Regions from separate parts of the Ensifer sp. ENS11 genome, predicted to be linked through region 3. Evidence: riboswitches for the same ligand, from Rfam matches in the RefSeq annotation. Region 3 holds a riboswitch; each other region holds the start of a gene.
The links. A riboswitch is a leader RNA that binds a small molecule or an ion and turns the genes downstream of it on or off. The one in region 3 is predicted to bind cobalamin.

Region 1 (7,830 bases), on a different contig from region 3:
CGCCAGTCGAGCATGCTGAATTCCGTTCAATGCGAGATGAGGAGCGATCATTTTCCAGCGATCGTTGGCCTTGCTACAGCGGCTCCTTAACACAGGAGACCTCAATGCTTGACCTGAAACGGATCGCCCGCAGCACTTTGCTGCCGCTTCTGTTGCTGCCGGCGCCATCCATCGCCGAAGATGGCGGCCCGCACGTTACCAGCTGCGAAGCGATCTTCCATATGGTTGCGGGCTGGCAGAAGCAACCGCCGGAGTGGCCCGATGTCGAGCTGACGGCCGAGGTCGTGTCGTTGGAGGTTCAGGATCCGATCGCCGTCACCACCCTTTGCCCACAAACCAGGACCCGCGTCGTTTGCCTGGAATACAACAACAGCGCCTTGAAGCCGGGAGACCGGGTCGATGTCAGCGGGCTGGTCTCCGGCACTTTCGAAGACGGCGTCGTGCTCGATCCCTGCGGCACCATCAAGGTCGAAGCTGACGAAAAAACCTGACGACAGAAACCCGAGATCAGCGGGCAGCCGTCGCCACACGCACGAGGGTCGCTGCCGCCTTGCCGGCACTCTCCATATAGCTCGCATCCCGGTGCAGGAGCACGACTGCAAAACTGCCGTCGAGCAGCAACAGCATCTGGCGCGCCAGCTCGCCTGCATCATCGATGCCCGCCACGGCAAACATCTGCGTCAGCCAGGCCTCGAACTTCTTCTTGTGGGCGGCACCGATGCGGATAGCGGGATGGCCGGGCATGTTCGCAAGCTCGGCCGACGTGCGCAGGAAGCCGCACCCCTTCCATTTCGAATGCCGCGCTGCCCGGGCGAGATTGACGAAGATCGCCTCGACCTTCGCGGCAAGATCGCCGTCTGCTGCATCGAACCATCTGCGGAAGAGCGCCAGGTTCGGCTGGTCGCGCCCTTCGAGATAGGCGGCGATCAGCTCGTCCTTGCTCCCGAAATGGTAATAGAGCGTGCGTTTCGTCACCCCGGCAGCTTCAGCCACCGCGTCGACGCTGACGGCGCGAATGCCCTCGGCATAGAAGAGTTTCGAGGCGGCATCGATGATGCCTTCCCGGGTGGTGCGCTCTGGTTTTGCCATATCGATGTATACCGACTAGTGAATATACTTTTGATCTTCCCTCACCTAGCCTTCTTTCGTCAATGCCTCGCTCGACGCGAGGAAGGGAGAACACCATGTCCGACACCGTATTGCTGCAGATTTCCGATGGCATCGCGCTTCTGACGCTGAACCGACCGGCCAAGCTCAATGCGCTGAACTACGAACTGATCGATTGGCTTTTGGGTCTGCTCGACATGATCGAGGTGAACGACACCGTCGGCGCGGTGATCATCACCGGTGCTGGCGAACGGGCCTTTTCCGCCGGCGGCGACATTCCCGAGTTTTCCGGGAGCGTTGCCAAGGGGGCGAACACCGCCGTGCGTGATTTCGTCCGCCGCGGCCAGCGCCTGACCGCAAGGCTGGAGGCATTTCCCAAGCCCATCATCGCCGCCGTCAACGGTCTCGCCTATGGCGGCGGCTGCGAAATCACCGAGGCCGTGCATCTTGCCGTTGCCAGCGATCGCGCCCGTTTCGCCAAGCCCGAGATCAGGCTGGGCATGCCGCCGACCTTTGGCGGCACCCAGCGCCTGCCCCGGCTTGCCGGCCGCAAACGCGCGCTGGAACTGCTTTTGACCGGCGACGACTTTTCGGCCGAACACGCGCTCGAACTGGGGCTGGTCAACAGCGTCGTTGCCCACGACGAGCTCATGCCTGCCGCCCGCGCGCTTGCCAGACGCATCCTGCGACATTCACCGCTTGTCGTCCAGACGATCATCACCGCCGTCACCCGCGGCCTCAACATGTCGATATCAGAGGGGCTTCTGGTGGAAAGCGAACAATTTGCCCGCATGGTGCCGACCGCGGACCTCACAGAGGCGTTGGTCGCCTGGAAGGATCGGCACAGAGATATTCAACCAATCGGTTGACAATAACCGCGAGATCGGCGATATTCAACGACATGGTTGAATATATGAACGATCGGCTTGACGCCGTATTCCATGCGCTGTCCGACCCGACGCGGCGGGCGATGCTGCAGGATCTGTCAGCGGGTGAGCGGCTGGTGGGCGAGTTGGCCGCACCCTTCTCGATCTCGCTTGCCGCCGCATCGAAACACATCAAGGTGCTCGAAGGCGCCGGTCTCGTGCGGCGCGAAGTGCGCGGCCGGGCGCATGTCTGCCGGCTCGACGCCGAGCCGATGCATGCCGGCATGGAATGGATGCGCCATTACGAAGCCTTCTGGCGTCAACGCATCGATGTGTTGGAGGCACTGCTTCTGGCCGAGGACGCCGCGAAGGCCGCAGACAGGCAGACCACGACGCCGCAGCAAACGGAGAAGAAGCGATGACACCGCAAGCCGGCATGGACGACGGCGGATATGCCCGGATCGTCGCGCCGGATGCGGCACGCATCGAGCGGTTGTTGCCCGGCCCGATCGAGCGCATCTGGGCCTACCTGACGGAGGAGGACAAGCGCCGCCAGTGGATGGCGTCGGGCACCATAGGTGCTATAGCCGAATCGACGGTCGAACATATCTTCCGCCATGAGGACCTCGGCACGGATTGCGGTGAGCCGCCAACCAAATATGCCGCCCTTGCCGGCGAAAGCCGTATCCATGGCCGCATCATCGCCTGCAAGCCGCCGTACCTGTTGGCCTATACCTGGGGCGAAGGCACGCCGACGCCGTCGCAGGTGCGCTTCGATCTGGAGGCCAAGGGCTCAGAAGTGCTGCTGGTGGTCACCCATTCGCGCATCGCGACACAGGAGATGATGGCAAGCGTGGCTGCCGGCTGGCACACCCATCTCGACATTCTCGCCGATGTGGTTTCCGGCCGCACCTCGCATGGCTTCTGGAACAAGCATACTAGGCTCGAACAGGAATATGCGCGGCAGATCGCTGCGCGCTAGTACCCGTTAACACATCATACTTGCTGCACGGTTTTCTCCCTTGGATCGATATCGATCCAGGGGCCCATGCCGCACGCCCATTCACCCCAACAGGATCAAGGGAGGCTACAATGTTGCTTCAGGATAAGAGTGCGATTGTTTATGGCGGCAGCGGCGCCATCGGCGGTGCTGCGGCGCGTGCCTTTGCCCGCGAAGGCGCGAGTGTCTTTCTCGTTGGACGAACGGCCGAAACCCTGGATCGTACGGCCAAGGCAATACGGGCGGCGGGTGGAAAGGCGGAGTTCGACGTCCTCGACGTGATGGATCAAGCCGCCGTCGAGCGGCATGCGCAATCGGTTGTCGACCGAACCGGCAGGATCGACGTGGTCCTGACCGCTGTCGGCTTTGCCCACATTCAGGGCCCGCCGCTTTCTGAGCTGACGCTGGAACAGTTCGAGCACCCGATTGCAGCCTATACCCGCGCCAACTTCATCACCGCCAAGGCGGCAGCAGCGCAGATGGAAAGAAACGGCAGCGGTGTCATCCTGACGCTTTCGACGCCCGGCTCGCGCATGTCCGGCTCGGGTTTCCTCGGCTACGGCACCACCTGCGGCGCCATCGAGACCTTCTCGCGCATTCTCGCCGGCGAACTCGGCAGCCATGGCATCCGCGTCATCTGCCTGCGGCCGGATGCCATTCCCGAGGCACTGCCAGCTTCGCATGCGCGCGCCGTCTTTCAAGGGTTTGCCGACCGGTTCGATACCACTGTGGAGGAGATGCTCGACGGTCGGGCAAAGTCCGGCACATTGCTCGGCCGTTTCCCGAGGCTCGACGAGGTCGCCGACTATGCCGCCTTCGTCGCCTCGGACCGGGCGGGCGCCATGACCGGCGCGATCGCCAACCTCACCTGCGGCTCGCTGGTTGATTGAAATGAACGACCGGCGGACCTTCACAGGGTCGCGTCGGTCGTTCTCTTCAGCTGCGCGCAAAACCCAGAATGAACAGCGCCAGAGCGCCGATCGAGGAAATCGTGCGCACATGGTTCCACCAGACCCAGTCGGTCAGGTAGTGCTGCTGCCAGATTTCGGTGGCAGCCTGCCCAGACGTGGCAGCCGCCAGCGCATCGTTCATCGGCACGTTGAAGATAATGGTGACGATCAGCACGCCGGCGACGTAGGCGATGCCGCCGGCCGCCAGCAGCAGGCTGCCGTTACCGCCCCAGATGAAGGCCGCGACGACCAGCGCGAGCCCCAGAAGCGCCGTGCCCATGAAGGTACTGAGGAACAGCGGATTCTGGATCACCACGTTGATGGCGTTCATCGCCGCGATCCCCTGCTCCGCCGGCAGCCGCGACAAAGCCTGCATGATGCAGACCGAGAAGATGAAGAACAGCCCGGCCATCAGGCCGGAGCCGATTGCGGCGGCAAACGCCAGAGCGGGGATCAGCGGGATCATGCGGCGATACTCCAGACACCAGTTGCAGCGGTCTCCCGGGCATAGTCGGCGAAGTCGCGCGGTTTGCGCCCAAGCACGCGCTCGACATCGGACGTCACTTGCGAATTGCGCCCGTCGAGCACCGACGTGAAGAGATAGCGGATGAGTTCGACATAGTCATCAGGCAATCCGTCGGCCCGCAACTGCACCGTGAAGTCGGCAACCGGCACGGACTGATAGCCGATCCGGCGGTTGGCAGCCGTCGCGATCTCGGCCACGGCCTGGGCAAAGGTCATCAGCCGCGGGCCTGTCAGCTCATAGACCTTGCCGACATGCCCCTCGTCCAGAAGGGCTGCAACTGCCACGTCGGCGATGTCGTCGGTGCTGATGAAGGGTTCGGTGATCTCATCCGGCGGCAGGAACACCGATCCGCTGCGAACGGAATCGGTCAAAAAATCCTCGCTGAAATTCTCGAAGAACCAGCTTGCCCGGATGATCGTCCAGTCGGCGCCGGAGGCCTGCAGTTCGCGCTCGGCCGCTTCCGCCTCGTCCTCGCCGCGCCCCGACAGAAGCACCAGCCGCTTGATGCCCGAGCGAACGGCAAGCCTCGAGAATTTGCGGATGGTTTCGACGGCGCCCGGCACCGCCAGATCCGGCTGGTAGCTGATATAGATGCGCTCGACATTTTCAAGCACGGGCGCCCAGGTCGCCTCATCCGTCCAGTCGAAGGAAGGCGATGCCGAACGGGCGCCGATGCGCACCGCGATACCCCGCTCCTCAAGGCGGGCCGCCACCCGCCGCCCCGTCTTGCCCGTACCGCCCAGAACCAGTGTGAGTTTGTCAGTCATCGCTTCCTCCTGAGGTTGATTGCAAAACATGAGCATCTCTCACATTTGCAAATGTGATAAATCCTCGTATTTTAGGAGTCAAGTCAAAATGTGAGCATTACTCATGATTCCCGATGCAAGCCCTTCCACAATCCCCGCTGACGACGAGCCGGCGCTGCGCCGCACGCCCAGCCAGAAGCGCAGCCGCGAGCGCGTCGAGCACATCCTTTCCTGCGCCACGGCGATCATCCAGGAGAAGGGCAGCGACGCCATGCGCATGAGCGAAGTCGCTGAAAAGGCTGGAATCTCGATCGGCTCCCTCTACCAGTACTTCCCCGACAAGGCGGCGATCGTGCGCACGCTGGCCGAGCGCTACAATGCGGTCTGCAATGAATGCATCGGGGCCGAGCTTGCCAAGGTGACGTCGATCTCGGAACTGCGTGACGCCTTCTCCATGCTGTTCGACATCTATTACGATATGTTCCTGGCCGAGCCTGTGATGCGCGACATCTGGTCAGCGATGCAGGCCGACAAGGCGCTGCGCGAGATCGACCTTTTGCAAAGCCGTGCCGGCGGCCAGCTTCTGGCCGACGTCTGGGCTCGGTTTGCGCCCGACACGCCGCGCGAAACGATCGACAGCGCCGCCTTTTTGATCATGCATCTCGGCGATTGCACGATGCGGCTTGCGGTCTCCGTCACCAGAGCAGAGGGCGACCAGATCGTCGAAGCCTATAAACGCATGATCCTTCGTGATTTTGTCGCGGATGGACCGGGCGGCGGCGCAAGTCTAATTGACATCTCCGGGGTGCGATCCTAATCATCGTGGATCGATTGGTTCCCGCAACGCGAACGCGTTTCGGGAGTAAACGGGAACGTGACGGATGGACCCATGCTGGGCATTCAAATCACGGCCGACCCCGCGACTGTAGAGCGACGTGAATGCGCCGTTCCGGAGCGATCCGGAAGAAGCCACTGGAGACAAGACCGCGAGAGGGCGGCCCTTGCTCTGGGAAGGCGAGGCAAATCCAGGGTGATCTCACCCGACGTCCTGAGCCAGGAAACCTGCCAGTCGATGCGGGCATAGGGCCCAAACCGGGAAAGATCCCGACGCCATCACGGAGGTTGTCATGGCTACATCTACAGTTTCGAGCATTCCGCTCTCCCTCAGCGATCGTCTGACCGCAGGTATCATCGCGCTCCTCATCGGCGGCTTCCTCGTCTTCGGCGCAGGCCTGGCGAACTCGGCCGTGCTGCACGATACCGCGCACGACACCCGCCACTCCTATGGCTTCCCCTGCCACTAAGCGATGTTCCGGGACGCGACTTGCGTTCCGCATCGACATAGCTGCGGACAAAAACGCTTCCGGCAGACAGCCGGACGCGTTTGCTCGCGTCTGATGCAGATTGAAGATCTGCCGGACGGAGCCGTTCGCATATTTGCCAGTGGGACACGGCGCTGCCTGCCAGATGCATGGCGCGCCGATATCGAGGGATATCGAAAATGATTGTCAGAACGCTTCTGGCCGCGATCGTGGCTGGATTGATTGCCGGTGTCTTCATGACCGGCGCCCAGGAACTGCGCGTCGTACCGCTGATCCTGCACGCGGAAGAATTCGAAGGCGAGGCACCGGCCGCCGGCGAACAACCAGCCGTTCAGCCGGGAACGGCCGATCCGGCCGCAGCAAACCACGACCAGCATTCGTCGCTGAAGGCGGTTTCGCCGATTGGCGCTTTGCTTGACGCCCTGTCGCCGATCACGCCTGCCTACGCCCATGAGGGCGAACACGAGGAAGGCGGCATCATGTTCGGCATGAGCCGCTTTTCCGGCACGCTGATCGCCAATCTGGTGACCGGCTCCGGCTTCGCGCTGCTGCTCGCCGGCGTCAGCCTCGTCATCGGCTACCCGATCACGCTCAGGAACGGCGCGCTCTGGGGCGCCTGCGGCTGGCTTGCCGTGCACATGCTGCCGGCAATCGGTCTGCCGCCGGAACTGCCGGGCTTCCCGGCCGCGGAACTCGGCGACCGCCAGGTCTGGTGGGGTGCAACCGTGCTGTTGTCTGCCGCCGGTCTCTATCTGCTGGTCTTGCGGCAAGAGATCGCCGCCAAGATCATCGGCCTCGTGCTGATCGCGGCACCGCATGTCTATGGCGCGCCGCAACCGTCGGACATCTCCAGCAATGTGCCGGCCGTGCTCGGCGCTGAATTCGCCGTGGCAGCCCTTGCCACCACGCTCGCGTTCTGGATTGTTCTCGGCGTCGTGTCGGGCTTCATCAACGATCGTTTCGCCAAGGCGTAACAGACCGGCCAGATTTCGCCATCAACCCGGAGCCCCTGATATCGCCGATATCAGGGGCTTTGTCGTCGAGATGTCTCAGCGCGCCTGCAATGCCAGCAGATGCGCCTGCAACCGCGCGCGGCGGTCGTCCGGCGCCAGCATCACGCAACTGTCGCAGAAGCTGCCACCTTCCGTTCGATAATAGAGACAGCAGCCGCCGCGCAGGCGATAGGTGCGCGACAGCGCATGATTGCCGCCGATCTCGATCACGATGTCCTCGTAACGGAGCTTGTCGGAAAATAGCGACGTACCCGCGCGCTTGACGATCGCCAGCGCCCTCGCCATCGCGGTCTCCTCGTC
Region 2 (7,830 bases), on a different contig from region 3:
GACTTAAAAATCGCGGTTAAGAAAACTTTGCGTTTTTCGATGGTTAGCAAAAGCCGAGCAGCCAAGGTTTCCGTTTCGTCAACGCGGTGGCTCGCATTCTTGGCAATGGCCTGGTCGCGGCCGGCGAAAAGCCACACACAAGCCTGTCGTGCAATCATGCCGTGTCAGAATTCTGTTTCGGGGGATTGGTGTGACCCGCCCCTGGGTTAAGCGACGGGGCAGCAGGCATGGTTTCGACCTATCTCAATTACAGCCGGATCACGAGCGACTTGAGGACCAGCCTCGATCGTGTTGCCGACCGGCCGCTGGTCGCGCGCGAAGCGCAGTACTACAAGGAAAATATCGGCAACGTGAAAACGGTCGACGATTTCCTCGACGATTACCGGCTCTATTCCTACGCCATGAAGGCACACGGTCTCGAAGACATGACCTATGCCAAGGCCTTCATGCGCAAGGTGCTTGAAAGCGATCTGAAGGATACGGACAGTTTTGCCAACCGCCTCACGGACGAACGCTATCGCAACTTTGCCGAAGCGTTCAGCTTCAGCACATCGTCAGCCGCGGCACAGACGACGGCGCAACAGGATGCACTGATCGGTCTCTATAATGAACGGGTCGCCAATCTCGACACTGTTCTCAAAGGAGACAACGCCTATTTCAACGCAGCTATGGATCTCGTCACCAACGTCGATCAGTTCCTCGGAAATGAACGTTTGCGTTCCTATGCCTTCGGCATCTTTGGCATCGATGCGCGCAACTACTCCTATGATCAGGTCAGATACGCGTTGACCGCCGAGCCGGCGGATCTTGCCAATTCCCAGACCACGGCGCAGACCCGGCTTACCGAAGCCACGAAGACGCTGACTGACTTTGACACGCGGGCAACTGCGATGAAGGACATCGCGACGCTGACGGCACAGCTTGCAGAGGCGCCAGCGGCGGACAAGCCTGGGATCCAGGCGCAGATCGACGCCAAGAACGCCATCGTCGCCGATCTCAACACCAAGCTGCCGCCGGTCGGTAACGAGTCGACCGCATTGATGAATCAACTTTCGACCGAAGTGAACATGCTGAATAGGCAGATCAGCATGCTCGATGCCTACAGGCAATTGAACGGCGCCTTCAACTTCGAAGCCGATGGTAGCGTGGCCGCGGGCAGCAAGGCGATCACCGACGAAAAGAAGAAGATGCTGAATGAGGCCTATATCTTCAGCAGCCCTCGGCTGACGCCATCGGGAGCCATCCTTAACCGGGATTATTTCGAGCAGAAGATCGGTTCGATCACGACCGTTGCGGAGCTTGTGGCCGACCCGCGCATCGCGGACTACGTCAGAACGGCTTTCGGCTTGCCCACCACCACCGTGAGCGCGACGATCGAGAACATTCTCACCAGCGACATCAACGACCCGAACAGCTACGTCAACAAGTTTGGCGGTGAATACAACAAGGCCTACAAGGCCCTGCATGCCGCGTTCAATTTCCAGCCCGACGGGACGCTGCCGGCAGGCGCCAAGGCACAGACCGCCGAACAGACCAATACCACCACCAGCGGCTATATGGTCCACTACAACGACGCGGACGATGCAGAGGACGAGGGCAAGATCAGCCGCTACAAGCTGCTGATCAAGACCATGAGCAACGTCGATAGTCTCGTTGGCAACAGCGAATTGCGGTCCTTCGTACTCAGCGCCTTTGGCCTCGAAAACGAAGACCTGACACCGCGCAAGCTGAAGCAGATTCTGACCAGTGATCTCAACAATCCGACGAGCTACGCCAACTCCTTGCGTGATGAACGCTATATCAAGCTGGTGAAAGCGTTTAATTTCAACGCGGACGGTACGCTTGGCTCACCCAAGCTGGCGCAGAACGAGGCCGACATCGTCAATACTGCCAAGGCCTACATCGTCGAGAAATCGCGCTTCGGCACGGAGGACGAAAAGAAGACCGCCAAGGCGAAGGCGGAAGGGGAAAGCAAGTACTACACGACGCAGATTCAGAAGATCGAGACGCTTGACGATTTCCTCAAGGACAAGCGCCTCGTCGATATCGTGCTGATCGGCGCCGGCATTGACCCGGAGGGTGTCAAAACCGACTACCTCAAGCAGATGTTCACCTCCGACCTCAACGATCGCAAGAGCTTCATCAACACCGATCCGAACGGCTTGAAGTATCGCGAGATCGTTTCCGCCTTCAATTTCGACAAGGACGGAAAGATAGTTACAGGCGAAGCCGGGCAGATACAGACGCGGCGTGGGCTCACTATGACGTTCGACCTCTACCTCAACCAGACGCTTGAGGAGAGCGAGGGCGAGGACAATGCCGGTGTTCGGCTGGCGCTTTATTTCAAGCGCAAGGCGCCGGAAATCACCACACCCTACGACCTGCTCGCCGACAACGCACTGATGCAGGTTGTTCGGACCGCCTACAGCATGCCCGAGGGCCTCGCGAGCGCCAAGATCGAGATGCAGGCCGCTTACATCGAGCGCCTCATGGATATCAAGGACCTTCAGGATCCCGAGGAACTCGAAAAGCTGCTGAAGCGTTTTACCGCGCTTTATGACGTCGAGAACAACACCGACGTCAATCCGGGGCTTGCCATCCTGACGGGCGGCAGCGGCGGCGGCATCAGTGCCGACGCATTGTTCTCGCTTGCACAGCTGAGAGCCGGCGGCCGGTAAAAAGCGTCGTCAGTCTGCCCGCAACACCTTGTCAGGGTTCATGATGCCCGCCGGGTCGAACGCGTGCTTGATGCGGCGCATCAACTCGATTTCGATCTCGGGGCGGACCTCGGCGAGCTCGTCGCGCTTCAACTGCCCGATGCCGTGTTCGGCCGAGATCGAGCCGTTGTACTTCAGCACGATGCCATGAACGATGGCGTTCATTTCCCGCCAACGGTCGAGGAATGCCTGTTTGTCGGCGCCGAGGGGCTGCGAGATGTTGTAGTGAATGTTGCCATCGCCCATATGGCCGAATGAGCAGATGCGTGCGCCCGGCATCGCCTGCATGACGGCCGTATCGGCCTCCTTCATGAAGGCGGGGATGCTCGATACGGGGACGGAAACGTCGTGCTTGATCGAGCCGCCTTCCGGCTTCTGCGCTGGCGACATGCTTTCGCGCATGTGCCACAGCGCCTTGCGCTGTTCTTCGCTGGTCGCAATCACTGCGTTCTCGACCAGGTCGGCGACGATGCCCTGCTCCAGCAGTTCGTGCACCATGCGTTCGGCACTCTCGGCGGAATCGGAGGTGGAAATGTCGATGAGTACATACCACGGGTGAACGGTTTCCATCGGGTCGCGCACGCCTGGAATATGCTTTGTCGTGAACTCGACGCCGAGGCGCGGCATCAGTTCGAAGCCGGTGAGCGCAGTGCCGCAGAGGCTCGAGGCCTTGTCGAAGAGGGCCAGCGCATGTTCGACGCTGCCGACGCCGGCAAAGGCCACCTGATGGCCAAGGGGCTTCGGAAACATCCTGAGCACCGCGCCGGTGATCACGCCGAGCGTACCTTCGGCGCCGATGAACAGGTCGCGCAGGTCGTAGCCGGTATTGTCTTTCTTCAGCCGGCGCAGCCCGTCCCAGATCTCGCCGGTCGGCAGAACCACTTCGAGGCCGAGGCAAAGCTGGCGCATGTTGCCATAGGCTAACACTGCGGTGCCGCCGGCATTGGTCGAGAGGTTGCCGCCGATGCGGGCCGAGCCTTCCGACCCGAGCGACAGCGGAAACAGTCGATCGTTATCATCGGCCGCCTTCTGGATATCGGCAAGGATGCAGCCGGCGTCGGCAACGATGACATTGCCGACGGGGTCGATGTCGCGAATCCGGTTCAGCCTCTGCAGCGACAGGACGATATCGGCCTTGCCCTCGCGCGGGATCTGACCCGCCACATGGCCGGTGTTACCGCCTTGCGGAACGATTGCCGTTCGGGTCGCGCTTGCAAGCTTCATGATGCGCGACACCTCCTCGACCGAACCGGGGCGAAGCACCATCGGGGTGGTGCCCTTGTAGAGCCCGCGGGATTCGATGAGGTAGGGCGCGAGGTCCGCCGGGTTCGTCAAGGCATTGGCGCTGCCGACGATGTCGATGAAGGAGGCGATCAGTTCGGGAGAGGGGAGCGTCGTCGTCATGGCCCTGCCTTCGCAAATGCGCCCGACGGCGCTACTGCATAATTCCTTAAATCGGAATCGAATTAAGGACAAAATTATGCAGCGGGTTTAGAGCGTTACAGCGTCCTTTGCGCGTCATATTTGACGCACGGCGCTGGAAAAGTGCCTGTCGGTCAGTCTCTGGGGGCGGCAGCACGCTGCAGCCGGTCGAGGATCGCCTCTCCCAACCCTTCCGAAGGGATGGGGCCGAAGGCGATGGTTGCGGAGCCGCTGGCATCCGCCCTCTTCATATAGTCGAAAAGATTGGCAGCTGCCTCGCGCAGGCTGCCTGCCGGGCTGAGGTCGAGTACGATCGCGGCGTGCTCTTCGCCGGGGAGCGACGCATTGCCGAACCGGATCAGCGCTTCTCCCGGACGCACGTCGGCGGCGTCGAGCCGGACAGCTGCGCCCGGCGCGTAGTGCGAGGCGAGCATGCCCGGGGCCTCGATAGTCGCTCCGGCGCTCTGCGGCCTCGAGACGGTAAGGCCGGTCAGCCTTTCGATTTCGAAGACGTCGAGACCGCCCGGACGCAGCAGGCGCAGCGCGCCGTCCTCGACCTTGATGATCGTCGATTCAAGCCCGATCTCCGCAGAGCCGGCGTCGAGAATGAGCTTGAGGCGCGGCCCGAGATCGGCTTCCACATGGGCAGCGCTTGTGGGACTGATCTTGCCCGACGTATTGGCGCTCGGTGCGGCGAGCGGGCGGCCGAAGCGGGCAATCACCCGACGTGAAAAGCCATCAGGCATGCGGATGCCGAGCGTGTCGAGGCCGGCCGAGGCAAGCGCGTGCACGGTGCTTGTTGTGCGCTGGGGCAGGATCAACGTCAGCGGGCCGGGCCAGAACGCTTCGGCCAGGCGCCGCGACAACGAATCGAATGTCACATGGGCTTCAGCCATCGCCATGTCTGACACATGCGATATCAGTGGGTTGAAGCGTGGACGCCCCTTCATCTCATAAATACGGCTGATCGCATCGGGATTGGTGGCGTCCGCTGCCAGGCCGTAGACCGTCTCGGTCGGAATCGCGACGGGCTCGCCTTCGGCAAGCACCGCACAGGCACGCTCGATCGCCCGTTCCGGCTCGGTCCGTGTATCGATGATTTCGGCCATGTCGCTTCCGTTTCCCTTTCCGAGGCTTCCTTAAAGGAGCCACGGTGAAAACAGAACGATTTTCTTCAGGCAACCGGGTCTGCGCTTCAGAGGCTGCGAATGATGCGCTTCAATGCCTCGTCGCGCGCGCCGAGCATCAGCACGTTCTTGAGCGCGACTTTCGGGTCGTCGGTACGAAAGAGCAGCCCGTTGTCGCGAACGCTGCGATTGATGGTCATCTGCCCCTCTGGCGCATCGGGCTCGATGGCAACGGCGAAGTACATTCGGGAATAGCCGGTCTGGATGCGTTCGAAGAAGTGTTTCTCGTCGCCGAGGTCACAGAAGAAGTTGGCGAAATAGAACGACCAGGTGACGTCCTTGGACGGGGCGAGATGTGTTCTCGCCGCCGTGACATGGCAATAGCCGAGATGCGGCCGACCGGTGAGCGTGCGGTGGAAGATCATCTTGGGAAACTGGATCGAGGTATGGAAGCCGTTCATCCGCTTGTGCGTCGTTTCGCCGGCGGTCGTCAGCTTGTGGGCGGTGCGCTCGGCAACCTCGTCATAGCTCAGATAACGCCGCTCGCGCTGCGACCATTGACGCCTTTCTATGCGGCCGGTGCGCAGGAACTCGGTGTGGACCGCTGTCTTCGGAGCGATCGTTGGCAGCTTCTCGGCTGCGGCGTCGTAGTATTTGAGCTTTGCCATGAACTTCAATGCGCTGTTTGCCGGTTCGGCCGGTTTCTCCGTCAGGCGACGCTAATGCATTATGGTTAATGGAAGATTTCACTCGCGTCGGTGGGCCTTGCCCCGCGTCACGGGAAGACATGTCGCAAAATGGCGAAGGATCCGCGCTTTCTCGCAAGCCTTGCCGGAAAAAGCGACAATTGCTCAATCCTTGAGCTATCCTATTGTTTACAATGAAAAATGATCAATCACAGGGCGTTTGGTGCGCTTGATGTGCTGTGTCGTCTTTCTGGAATCGGATGTCGTTAATCGGCAGCTACGACGATGGCTTCCGCGATTAGATATGCCTACTCAAGGTGCTGTCTTTTAGGGAAGGCGGAGAATTGGGAAGCCGGTCAAAACCCGGCGCTGCCCCCGCAACGGTGGTGGAGCGAAAGCCACGGCACAAAGCCACTGGACGGTTCCGTCCGGGAAGGCGCCGGGCTGGTCCTTGCGGACGGCTCCTGAGCCCGGAAACCAGCCTTGACGCGAACAGACCGTAACGGGTTGCGGCGGGCAGCCGGATCGGAGCCGTCATCGCACAGGCAATGCGCCCGTGCGGGTTCCAGTCCTGCCTCTCCGAAACAAGGCGAACGAGGACAGGACATGGACATCAAGGGCGATATGCTCCGCAAGCTGAAGGGTCGACGCGACGGCTACAGCCTCGACCGGGCCTTCTACATCGACCCCGACTACTACAGGCAGGATCTCGAAAGCATCTGGTACAAGGACTGGTTGTTCATCGGCCACGACTGCGAGATCCCGCGTGCCGGTAACTATTTCACCGTCCAGGTCGGCGATTATCCTGTCATTATCGTTCGCGACCGACAGGGCACGATCCGCGCCCTGCACAATTCCTGCCGTCATCGCGGTTCTCGCGTCTGCGCGCAGCACAAGGGCTCTTCGGCCAAGCTCGTCTGTCCCTATCACCAATGGACCTATGAGCTCGACGGCGCGCTGCTCTTTGCCCGCCAGATGGGCGAGGATTTCGACAAGGCGGCCCACGGCCTGAAGCCGATCCACTGCGAGACCGTCGGCGGTTACATCTTCATCAACCTGTCCGAGCAGCCGATGGATTTCGGCCCGTTCCGCGACATGGTCGCGCCCTATCTTGCGCCGCACCGCCTGGGTGAAACCAAGGTCGCCTTCGAAAGCACGATCATCGAAAAGGGCAACTGGAAACTCGTCTGGGAAAACAACCGGGAGTGCTACCATTGTGCCGCCAACCACCCCGAACTTTGCCGCACCTATCCCGAAGCGCCGACGGCGACCGGTGTGCAGGGCGCCAAGGATGATCCCGTCATTGCCGCGCATTGGGCGAAATGCGAAGCAGCCGGACTGCCGAGCGAGTTCCGGATGTCCGAGACCGGCCAGTTCCGCTCGGCGCGCATGCCGTTGATCGACGACGCCGAGAGCTACACCATGTCCGGCGCCCGCGCCGTGCGGCGGCAACTGTCGGCAGACGTTAGCCAGAAGCATATCGGCACGCTCCTGCTCTTCCATTATCCCTCGACCTGGAACCATGTGCTGGCCGACCACGCCATCACCTTCCGCGTCCTGCCGCTCGGCCCGGAGCTGACGCAGGTGACGACCAAGTGGCTGGTCAACAAGGACGCGGTTGAAGGCGTCGACTACAATCTCGAGCAACTGACGCATGTCTGGACCGAGACCAACGATCAGGACCGCCAGATCGTCGAGGAGAACGCCTTTGGTATTCGCTCGCCGGCCTACCAGTCAGGCCCCTATTCGCCCGAACACGAAGGCGGCGTGATGCAGTTCGTCGAGTGGTATTGCAAGTTCATGGAACAGCGCCTGCAGGGCGAGGCTGCTCCGCTTTCCCGGGTCGCCTGACATGCAGATGGCATCCTCGTTCCATCA
Region 3 (7,830 bases):
TTCTGAGCGACCGGAACTTCCTGACGCTCACCTTCATCGGTGGCCTCGGCATTTCGAGCTTCCTCGTCTACCTCGCAAATTCGCCCTTCGTGCTGATCGATCATTATGGCCTGACGCCGACGCAATACAGCTTCGCCTTCTCGATCAACGCGGTATCGTTCTTCGCGGTCTCGCAGGCGACCGGTTGGCTTGGCGTTCGTTTCGGTCTCGTGCGTGTCATGCAGCTTGCCGTCGCCGGCTTTGCCTTGACCATGGCCAGCATGTTCATTCTCATGAGCCTCGGCTTCAACCAGTTGCCGGTCATGGCGGCATTCCTGTTCGTCGGCTACGGCGCGCTCGGTCTGGTCATCCCGACCTCCGCGGTGCTGGCGCTCGAGGATCACGGCGAGATTGCCGGTACGGCATCGGCGCTGATGGGGACGCTGCATTTTGTCACGGCGGCTGTCGCCATGATCGTTGCTGCCGTCTTCTTCAACGGAACGGCGCTTCCGATGGCCGCGGGCATTGCGATTTGCGCGGTCAGCGCGTTCCTGCTGACACAGGCAACCATCGGCCGCAGCCGTGTCGTGCCGGCGGAGTAACACCACCTCGCTTCGCGCAGTTGAAACAGGACGGCCGGTGAAGACCTTCTCGTCTTCACCGGCCGCTTTGCTATTGGCTCAGCAACGGAGTGCGGCGCGCTTGTCAGAAATCCCAGTCTTCGTCTTCGGTCGCAACCGCCTTGCCGATGACATAGGAGGAGCCTGACCCCGAAAAGAAGTCGTGGTTCTCGTCGGCATTCGGCGACAGCGCCGACAGGATTGCCGGATTGACCTTGCAGGCATCGGCCGGGAACAGCGCCTCATATCCGAGGTTCATCAGCGCCTTGTTGGCGTTGTAGTGCAGGAACTTCTTCACGTCCTCGGTCAGGCCGACGCTGTCGTAAAGCGATTCGGTATATTTCGCCTCGTTGTCGTAGAGTTCGAGCAGCAGGTCGAAGGCGAAATCCTTCATCTCCTGCCGACGCTCGTTACTCAGCCGCTCCAGGCCCTTCTGGAACTTGTAGCCGATGTAGTAGCCGTGCACCGCTTCGTCGCGGATGATGAGGCGGATCATGTCGGCGGTGTTGGTCAGCTTGGCGCGGCTCGACCAATACATCGGCAGATAGAAGCCGGAGTAGAACAGGAAGCTCTCGAGGAAGACGCTGGCGATCTTGCGCTTCAGCGGATCCGTGGTGCGATACTGCTCGAGAATGAGCGCCGACTTCTTCTGGAGATGTTCGTTCTCCTCCGACCAGCGATAGGCGTCATCGACATCAGGTGTCGAGCAAAGCGTCGAAAAGATCGAGGAATAGGAACGGGCATGCACCGCTTCCATGAAGGAGATGTTGGAATAAACCGCTTCCTCATGGGGCGTGATCGAATCCGCCATCAGTGTCGGTGCGCCGATGCTCGTCTGGATCGTGTCGAGCAGGGTCAGGCCCGTGAACACACGGATCGTCAGCTGCTGCTCTTCCGGCCGCAACGCCGCCCAGGAGGGAATGTCGTTGGAAAGCGGCACCTTTTCCGGCAGCCAGAAATTGCCGGTGAGCCGGTTCCAGACCTCAAGGTCCTTGTCGTCCTCGATACGGTTCCAGTTGATGGCGCGCACGGCTTGCGAGCCCTTGGGCGCCTTGGTCTTCAGTTGGATGTTCATCTTGTTCCCCGGAGTATCAAAGCGCGCAGGAAACGCAGCCCTGCACTTCCGTGCCGGACAGCGCCATCTGACGAAGGCGGATGTAGTAGATCGTCTTGATGCCCTTCTTCCAGGCATGGATCTGCGCGCGGTTGATGTCGCGGGTCGTTGCCGTGTCCTTGAAGAACAAGGTCAGCGAAAGCCCCTGGTCGACATGCTGGGTCGCAGCCGCATAGGTGTCGATGATCTTCTCCGGACCGATCTCATAGGCATCCTGGTAGTAGTCGAGATTGTCGTTGGTCATGAAGGCCGCGGGATAATAGACGCGGCCGATCTTGCCTTCCTTGCGGATCTCGATCTTCGAGACGATCGGGTGGATCGAGGAGGTCGAATGGTTGATATAGGAGATTGAGCCGGTCGGCGGCACCGCCTGCAGGTTCTGGTTGTAGAGGCCGGATGTCATCACCGCCTGCTTGAGTTCCAGCCAGTCTTCCTGCGTCGGGATATCGATGCCTGCGGTTTCGAACAGTTCGCGCACCCGCTCGGTCGCCGGCTTCCATTCCTGTTCGGTGTACTTGTCGAAATAGTCGCCCGAGGCGTATTTCGAGTTCTCGAAGCCCTTGAAGCTCGACCCGCGTTCGACGGCGATGCGGTTGGAGGCGCGGATGGCGTGGTAGGTCACCGTGTAGAAGTAGATGTTGGTGAAATCGACGCCTTCGTCCGAACCGTAATAGACCCGTTCGCGGGCGAGATAGCCGTGCAGGTTCATCTGGCCGAGGCCGATCGCATGGCTGTCGTCATTGCCCTTCTCGACGGAGGGAACCGAGGCGATATGGCTCATGTCGGAGACCGCGGTCAGCGCCCGGATCGATGTCTCGATCGTCTTGCCGAAATCGGACGAATCCATCGCGGCGGCGATATTCAGCGAGCCGAGATTGCAGGAGATGTCCTTGCCCAGGTGCTTGTAGGACAGGTCGTCATTGTACTCGCTGGCTTCGCTGACCTGGAGGATTTCTGAGCAGAGGTTGCTCATGGTGATGCGGCCGGCGATCGGGTTGGCGCGGTTCACCGTGTCTTCGAACATGATGTAGGGATAGCCCGACTCGAACTGGATTTCGGCCAGCACCTGGAAGAACTCGCGCGCCTTGATCTTCTTCTTGCGGATCCGGCTGTCGGCGACCATTTCCCGATATTTTTCCGTGACCGAGATGTCGGTGAAGGCAACGCCGTAGACGCGCTCCACGTCATAGGGCGAGAACAGGTACATGTCCTCGTTGTTCTTGGCGAGTTCGAAGGTGATGTCGGGAACGACGACGCCCAGCGACAGCGTCTTGATACGGATCTTCTCGTCGGCGTTCTCCCGCTTGGTGTCGAGGAAACGCATGATGTCGGGGTGGTGGGCGTTGAGATAGACGGCGCCGGCACCCTGGCGGGCGCCAAGCTGGTTGGCGTAGGAGAACGAATCCTCCAGCAGCTTCATCACGGGAATGATGCCGGACGACTGGTTTTCGATCTGCTTGATCGGGGCGCCGGCCTCGCGGATGTTGGTAAGCGACAGCGCCACGCCGCCGCCGCGCTTCGACAATTGTAGCGCCGAATTAATGCCGCGCGCGATCGATTCCATGTTGTCCTCGACCCTCAGCAGAAAGCAGGAGACGAGCTCGCCGCGCTGCTTTTTGCCGGCGTTGAGGAAGGTCGGGGTCGCCGGTTGGAAGCGACCGGAGATGATCTCGTCGACCATGTCGCGCGCCAGCGCCTCGTCGCCGCGCGCCAGCGTCAGCGCCACCATGCAGACCCGGTCCTCGTAGCGCTCGAGGTAGCGCTTCCCGTCGAAGGTCTTCAGCGTGTAGCTGGTGTAATATTTGAAGGCGCCGAGAAAGGTCGGGAAACGGAACTTCTTGTCATAGGCGTGATCGAACAGGTCGCGCACGAAGTTGAACGAATACTGGTCGAGAACCTCCTGCTCGTAGTAGCCCTCGGTGACGAGGTAATCGAGTTTTTCGCGCAGGTTATGGAAGAACACGGTGTTCTGGTTGACGTGCTGCAGGAAGTACTGCTTTGCCGCCAACCGGTCCTTGTCGAGCTGGATCCGGCCGTCCTCGTCATAGAGGTTCAGCATGGCGTTCAGCGCGTGGTAATCGAGCGCCGATTCCGTCGCCTTCAAGGGGCGTTCGAGTGTTGAGACGTCCAAAATCGTTCCATCCCGTTTTTGACATTGGCGACGTCCTCATCGGTTCCCAACAGTTCGAACCGGTAGAGATAGGGCACCTGGCACTTGGCCGAGATCACGTCGCCGGCGATCCCGTAGGTCGCGCCGAAATTGCTGTTGCCCGCGGCAATCACGCCGCGGATGTGGGAGCGGTTGTCCGCATCGTTGAGAAAGCGGATCACCTGTTTGGGCACGGCGCCCCGGCCGTCGTCGCCGCAATAGGTCGGGACGACGAGCACATAGGGTTCGTGCACGTCGAGCGGCGCGTCGGCCGCGCTGACGGGAATGCGTCTGGCGCGCAGGCCGAGCTTGCCGACGAAGCGATGGGTGTTTTCCGAGCGGGTGGAAAAATAGACGATCAGCCCCATCGCGCCGTACCTCGGCTTCAGGACAGTGCGCTGATCTTGTCGGGGCGGAAGCCTGCCCAGTGCTCCGGACCGGCGATGACGACGGGAACCTGCATGTAGCCAAGGCCCTTGACCGTCTCGAACGCGTCCTGGTCGACCGAAATGTCGATCACCTCGTAATTGACGCCCTGGCGGTCGAGCGCGCGATAGGTTGCGGTGCACTGGACGCAGGCGGGCTTGCTGTAGACGGTGACGTTCATTTCTTCCTCGTTTGGTCGGCTGGATCTGGGCATGAAAAGGCATGCGGATACGCACAAGCGATCCGGCGAAATGCAGGACTGGCAGGATGACCGCTTGCTCGGGTCGAGAAGACCCGGGCGCGGTTGTTCGTCAGATTCGCGGCTTCCCGCGCCTCTTCATTGGCGAATGATAGGAATTCGATGACGCGGACATGACTTCACCCCGAAGTTGAAGACGGCGCTTCCGGGGAGACGTCGAGACGATCAGGCAGGTTTCATCCTGCCCCATGCACACCTCTGACCTCTCCGGACACCCCGCCCGTGGACGTTTATCGATCGAGGCAGGTCTCCTGGCTCACGGGTCGGTGCTTCTGTCCGGACCTTCCCGATGCATCATGCTTCAGTGGCCGAATGCTGGACAGTTGCTCGCCGTTTACAGTTGCGGGGGCAGCCACGGCTTAGCCAAGCGAAATCGCTACGACGGCACCGTATTCCCATCTTCGCTCCCAATCCTTGCGAATCGGGAGAACCTCGAACACTAGATATAGTATATGTCGGGAAAATTGCGTCAATAGGTTCCATGTCGAAGCCACCTGGGAGGCGGACAATATTTTTTCGGGTGTGGATAGCGGGGAGTAAACGACAAGTGTCGGCGAAGCCTGTGGATGGAGAGCCGTCATTGACAGCTCTGCTGAAATCCTCAAGCCGCGAAGGCGGGAACAGGACGATTGTCCCCGTCGACTGCCACCATGATGAAGGCGCCATGGGCAGTCAGGGTCTGTTTCGCTCCCGTCAAATCCTCTGACCACAATTCGACATCGACCGTCGTCGAGCTCCGTCCGGTGCGCACAATCCTGGCGACAAGCTCGATGATCGAGCCAACGGTGATCCGGTGCTTGAAATCGATGCGCTGGCAGGAGGCGAGCACTGTCGTCTTGCGGCTCGCCCGTGTCGCCGCGCCGAAGGCGGCCTTGGTCATCTGCGCCAGCGCGTCGCCGCCAAACATGGCGCCGAAGCTGTTGGCCTGATCCGGAAAGACGATATCGACCATGCGCACGGCATCGTCTTTTGGCGCTCCGATCGCATCGGTGTCGAGAGAAGGCAACGACCAGCCGGCGCCCTTGCCCTCCGGCATCGCGACCATGGTGAACTGGCCGCGGGCGCACAGATCGCGGGTGCCGGCCGTCAGATCTTCCGCGATCATATCGACTTCGACGACCATCGAACGCCGCCCGACCCGGATCGGGCGGCCGCTGCAGCTGACGATATGGCCGATGTGGGCGGGGCCGCGGAAGTCGACGCGATCGCAGGAGGCGGTGACGAAGGGAACGCGGCCGTGGCGCGTGGCGACGATGAAGGCGGTCCGGTCCATGAGTGCGAGGCCCGCACGGCCGAAGAGCGTGCCGTGGTGATTGGTGTCGCCGGGAAAGACGATGTCGATCAAGGTGGCGGGCGCCGGGGTTTCCCCCGGCGCCTTCTCGATATTGCTATCGTCCGTCATGCGTTTGCGGCCTCTTGCCGGCCGGCAGTGAAGGATTGGCGCAGCGTTTGCGCCGCCGCGACCATGTTGACGAGCGCCGGGCGAACTTCCTCCCACCGCCTTGTTTTCAGCCCACAATCCGGATTGACCCAGATCTGCGCCGGCGTCAGACCGTCGGTCGCCTGTTCGATCAGATGCACCATCTCGTTGACAGTGGGTACCCGCGGCGAGTGGATGTCGTAGACGCCGGGGCCGATCTCGTTCGGATAGGCCTGATCGATAAAGGCGCCGAGCAGCTCCATCTTCGAGCGCGAGGTTTCGATGGAGATGACATCGGCATCCATTGCCGCAATCGCCGCCATGATGTCGTTGAACTCCGAGTAGCACATGTGGGTGTGGATCTGGGTTTCGTCACCGACGCCGGAGGCGCTGATGCGGAAGCACTCGACCGCCCAGTCGAGATAGGCCTTTCGATCGGCCTGTCTCAGTGGCAGTCCCTCGCGCAGCGCCGGTTCGTCGATCTGGATCACGGCGATACCGGCCGTTTCCAGGTCGGTGACTTCGTCGCGCAGCGCCAGTGCGATCTGCCGGCATACGATCGACCGGGGCAGGTCGTCGCGCACGAACGACCATTGCAGCATCGTCACCGGGCCGGTGAGCATGCCCTTCATCGGCTTGTCCGTCAGCGACTGCGCATAGGTTGCCCAATCGACCGTCATCGGGTTCGGGCGCGAGACATCGCCGAAGATGATCGGCGGGCGTACGTAGCGCGAGCCGTAGCTCTGCACCCAACCGCTCTGAGTGAACCCATAGCCGGAGAGCTGCTCGCCGAAATACTGCACCATGTCGTTGCGCTCGAATTCGCCGTGCACCAGCACCTCGATGCCGATTTCCTCCTGCCAGCGCACGGCCTTCTCCGTCTCCTGGCGCAGGTAGGCGAGGTAGTCGACATAGCTGAGCTCGCCCTTGGCATGCAGCGATCGTGCCTGGCGCACCTCTGACGTCTGCGGGAAGGAGCCGATCGTCGTCGTCGGGAAGAGCGGCAGTGCCAGCCTGTCTTCCTGCCGCCGCCGGCGCGTTGCAAAACTCGATTGACGGCGGCTGTCTGCTGCCGTCAGGTTCTTCAAGCGTCCGGCAACGAGTGGATCGTGGACCTTGAGCGAGGTCAGCCGTGCCTCGACCGCAGCAATCGATTTTGCAAAGACCTGCTCGGGATTGGCCAGGCCCGGCTCGAATGCGCGGGCAAGCAGGCTGAGTTCGTCCAGCTTCTGCAGGGCGAAGGCAAGCCAGGAGACGAGCTCCGGATCGAGCGCTCGTTCGAGATCGAGGTCGATTGGCACATGCAGCAGCGAGCACGATGGTGCAAGCTCGATACGATCGCGGCCATGCGCCTCGATCAACGGCTGCAGCCGGCGGAAGAGGCCGGCAAGATCGGTACGCCACACATTGCGGCCATCGACGACGCCGAGCGACAGCACAAGCTGTGCCGGTACCGTCTGAAGTAGCAAGTCGAGCTGTTGCGGCGCCCGCACGAGGTCGACATGCAGCCCGGCAACCGGCAGCGAAAGGGCTGTCGGCATGTTGTCACTGACCGCGCCGAAATAGGTCGCGAGCATGATTTTCAACTGCGGAAGTTCCGAGGCGAACGTCTGGTAGGTCAGCGCCAGCGCCTGGCGTTCCCGCTCAGTGAGATCGAGCACCAGGCATGGCTCGTCGATCTGCACCCATTCGACGCCGGCTTCCCCAAGCTCGGTGAGAAGCTTCGTATAAACAGGCAGCAGCCGCTCGATCAGATTGATGGTGTCGAATCCGCCGGCAAGCGCCTTGCCCAGTTTCAGGAAGGTGACGGGGCCGAGGACGACAGGGCGGGTGACATGCCCGAGCGCCTTGGCTTCGAGGAAG

Region 1: it holds a riboswitch for cobalamin, as region 3 does, so the genes downstream of both, IB264_RS13435 (CbtB-domain containing protein) here and nrdH (glutaredoxin-like protein NrdH) in region 3, are expected to answer to the same signal.
Region 2: it holds a riboswitch for cobalamin, as region 3 does, so the genes downstream of both, IB264_RS07065 (aromatic ring-hydroxylating dioxygenase subunit alpha) here and nrdH (glutaredoxin-like protein NrdH) in region 3, are expected to answer to the same signal.

What each region holds. Positions count from the first base shown of each region.
Region 1 is NZ_JACVAN010000006.1:19,466-27,295, reverse strand. Features, by position in the region: gene IB264_RS13485 (LysR family transcriptional regulator) at 1-14, opposite strand, end outside; gene IB264_RS13480 (hypothetical protein) at 105-491, shown strand; gene IB264_RS13475 (TetR/AcrR family transcriptional regulator) at 508-1,089, opposite strand; gene IB264_RS13470 (crotonase/enoyl-CoA hydratase family protein) at 1,185-1,976, shown strand; gene IB264_RS13465 (helix-turn-helix transcriptional regulator) at 2,021-2,395, shown strand; gene IB264_RS13460 (SRPBCC family protein) at 2,392-2,955, shown strand; gene IB264_RS13455 (SDR family NAD(P)-dependent oxidoreductase) at 3,066-3,863, shown strand; gene IB264_RS13450 (DUF1772 domain-containing protein) at 3,910-4,389, opposite strand; gene IB264_RS13445 (NAD(P)H-binding protein) at 4,386-5,216, opposite strand; gene IB264_RS13440 (TetR/AcrR family transcriptional regulator) at 5,320-6,012, shown strand; cobalamin riboswitch at 6,011-6,280, shown strand; gene IB264_RS13435 (CbtB-domain containing protein) at 6,323-6,499, shown strand; gene IB264_RS13430 (CbtA family protein) at 6,697-7,491, shown strand; gene IB264_RS13425 ((2Fe-2S)-binding protein) at 7,567-7,830, opposite strand, start outside.
Region 2 is NZ_JACVAN010000002.1:604,827-612,656, reverse strand. Features, by position in the region: gene IB264_RS07085 (DUF1217 domain-containing protein) at 228-2,678, shown strand; gene IB264_RS07080 (FAD-binding oxidoreductase) at 2,688-4,121, opposite strand; gene IB264_RS07075 (L-threonylcarbamoyladenylate synthase) at 4,274-5,248, opposite strand; gene IB264_RS07070 (DUF6656 family protein) at 5,335-5,934, opposite strand; cobalamin riboswitch at 6,251-6,453, shown strand; gene IB264_RS07065 (aromatic ring-hydroxylating dioxygenase subunit alpha) at 6,559-7,803, shown strand; gene IB264_RS07060 (hybrid-cluster NAD(P)-dependent oxidoreductase) at 7,805-7,830, shown strand, end outside.
Region 3 is NZ_JACVAN010000003.1:292,882-300,711, forward strand. Features, by position in the region: gene IB264_RS08410 (multidrug effflux MFS transporter) at 1-581, shown strand, start outside; gene nrdF (class 1b ribonucleoside-diphosphate reductase subunit beta) at 685-1,674, opposite strand; gene nrdE (class 1b ribonucleoside-diphosphate reductase subunit alpha) at 1,691-3,844, opposite strand; gene nrdI (class Ib ribonucleoside-diphosphate reductase assembly flavoprotein NrdI) at 3,814-4,230, opposite strand; gene nrdH (glutaredoxin-like protein NrdH) at 4,248-4,469, opposite strand; cobalamin riboswitch at 4,771-4,997, opposite strand; gene IB264_RS08435 (acyl-CoA thioesterase) at 5,149-5,949, opposite strand; gene metE (5-methyltetrahydropteroyltriglutamate--homocysteine S-methyltransferase) at 5,946-7,830, opposite strand, start outside.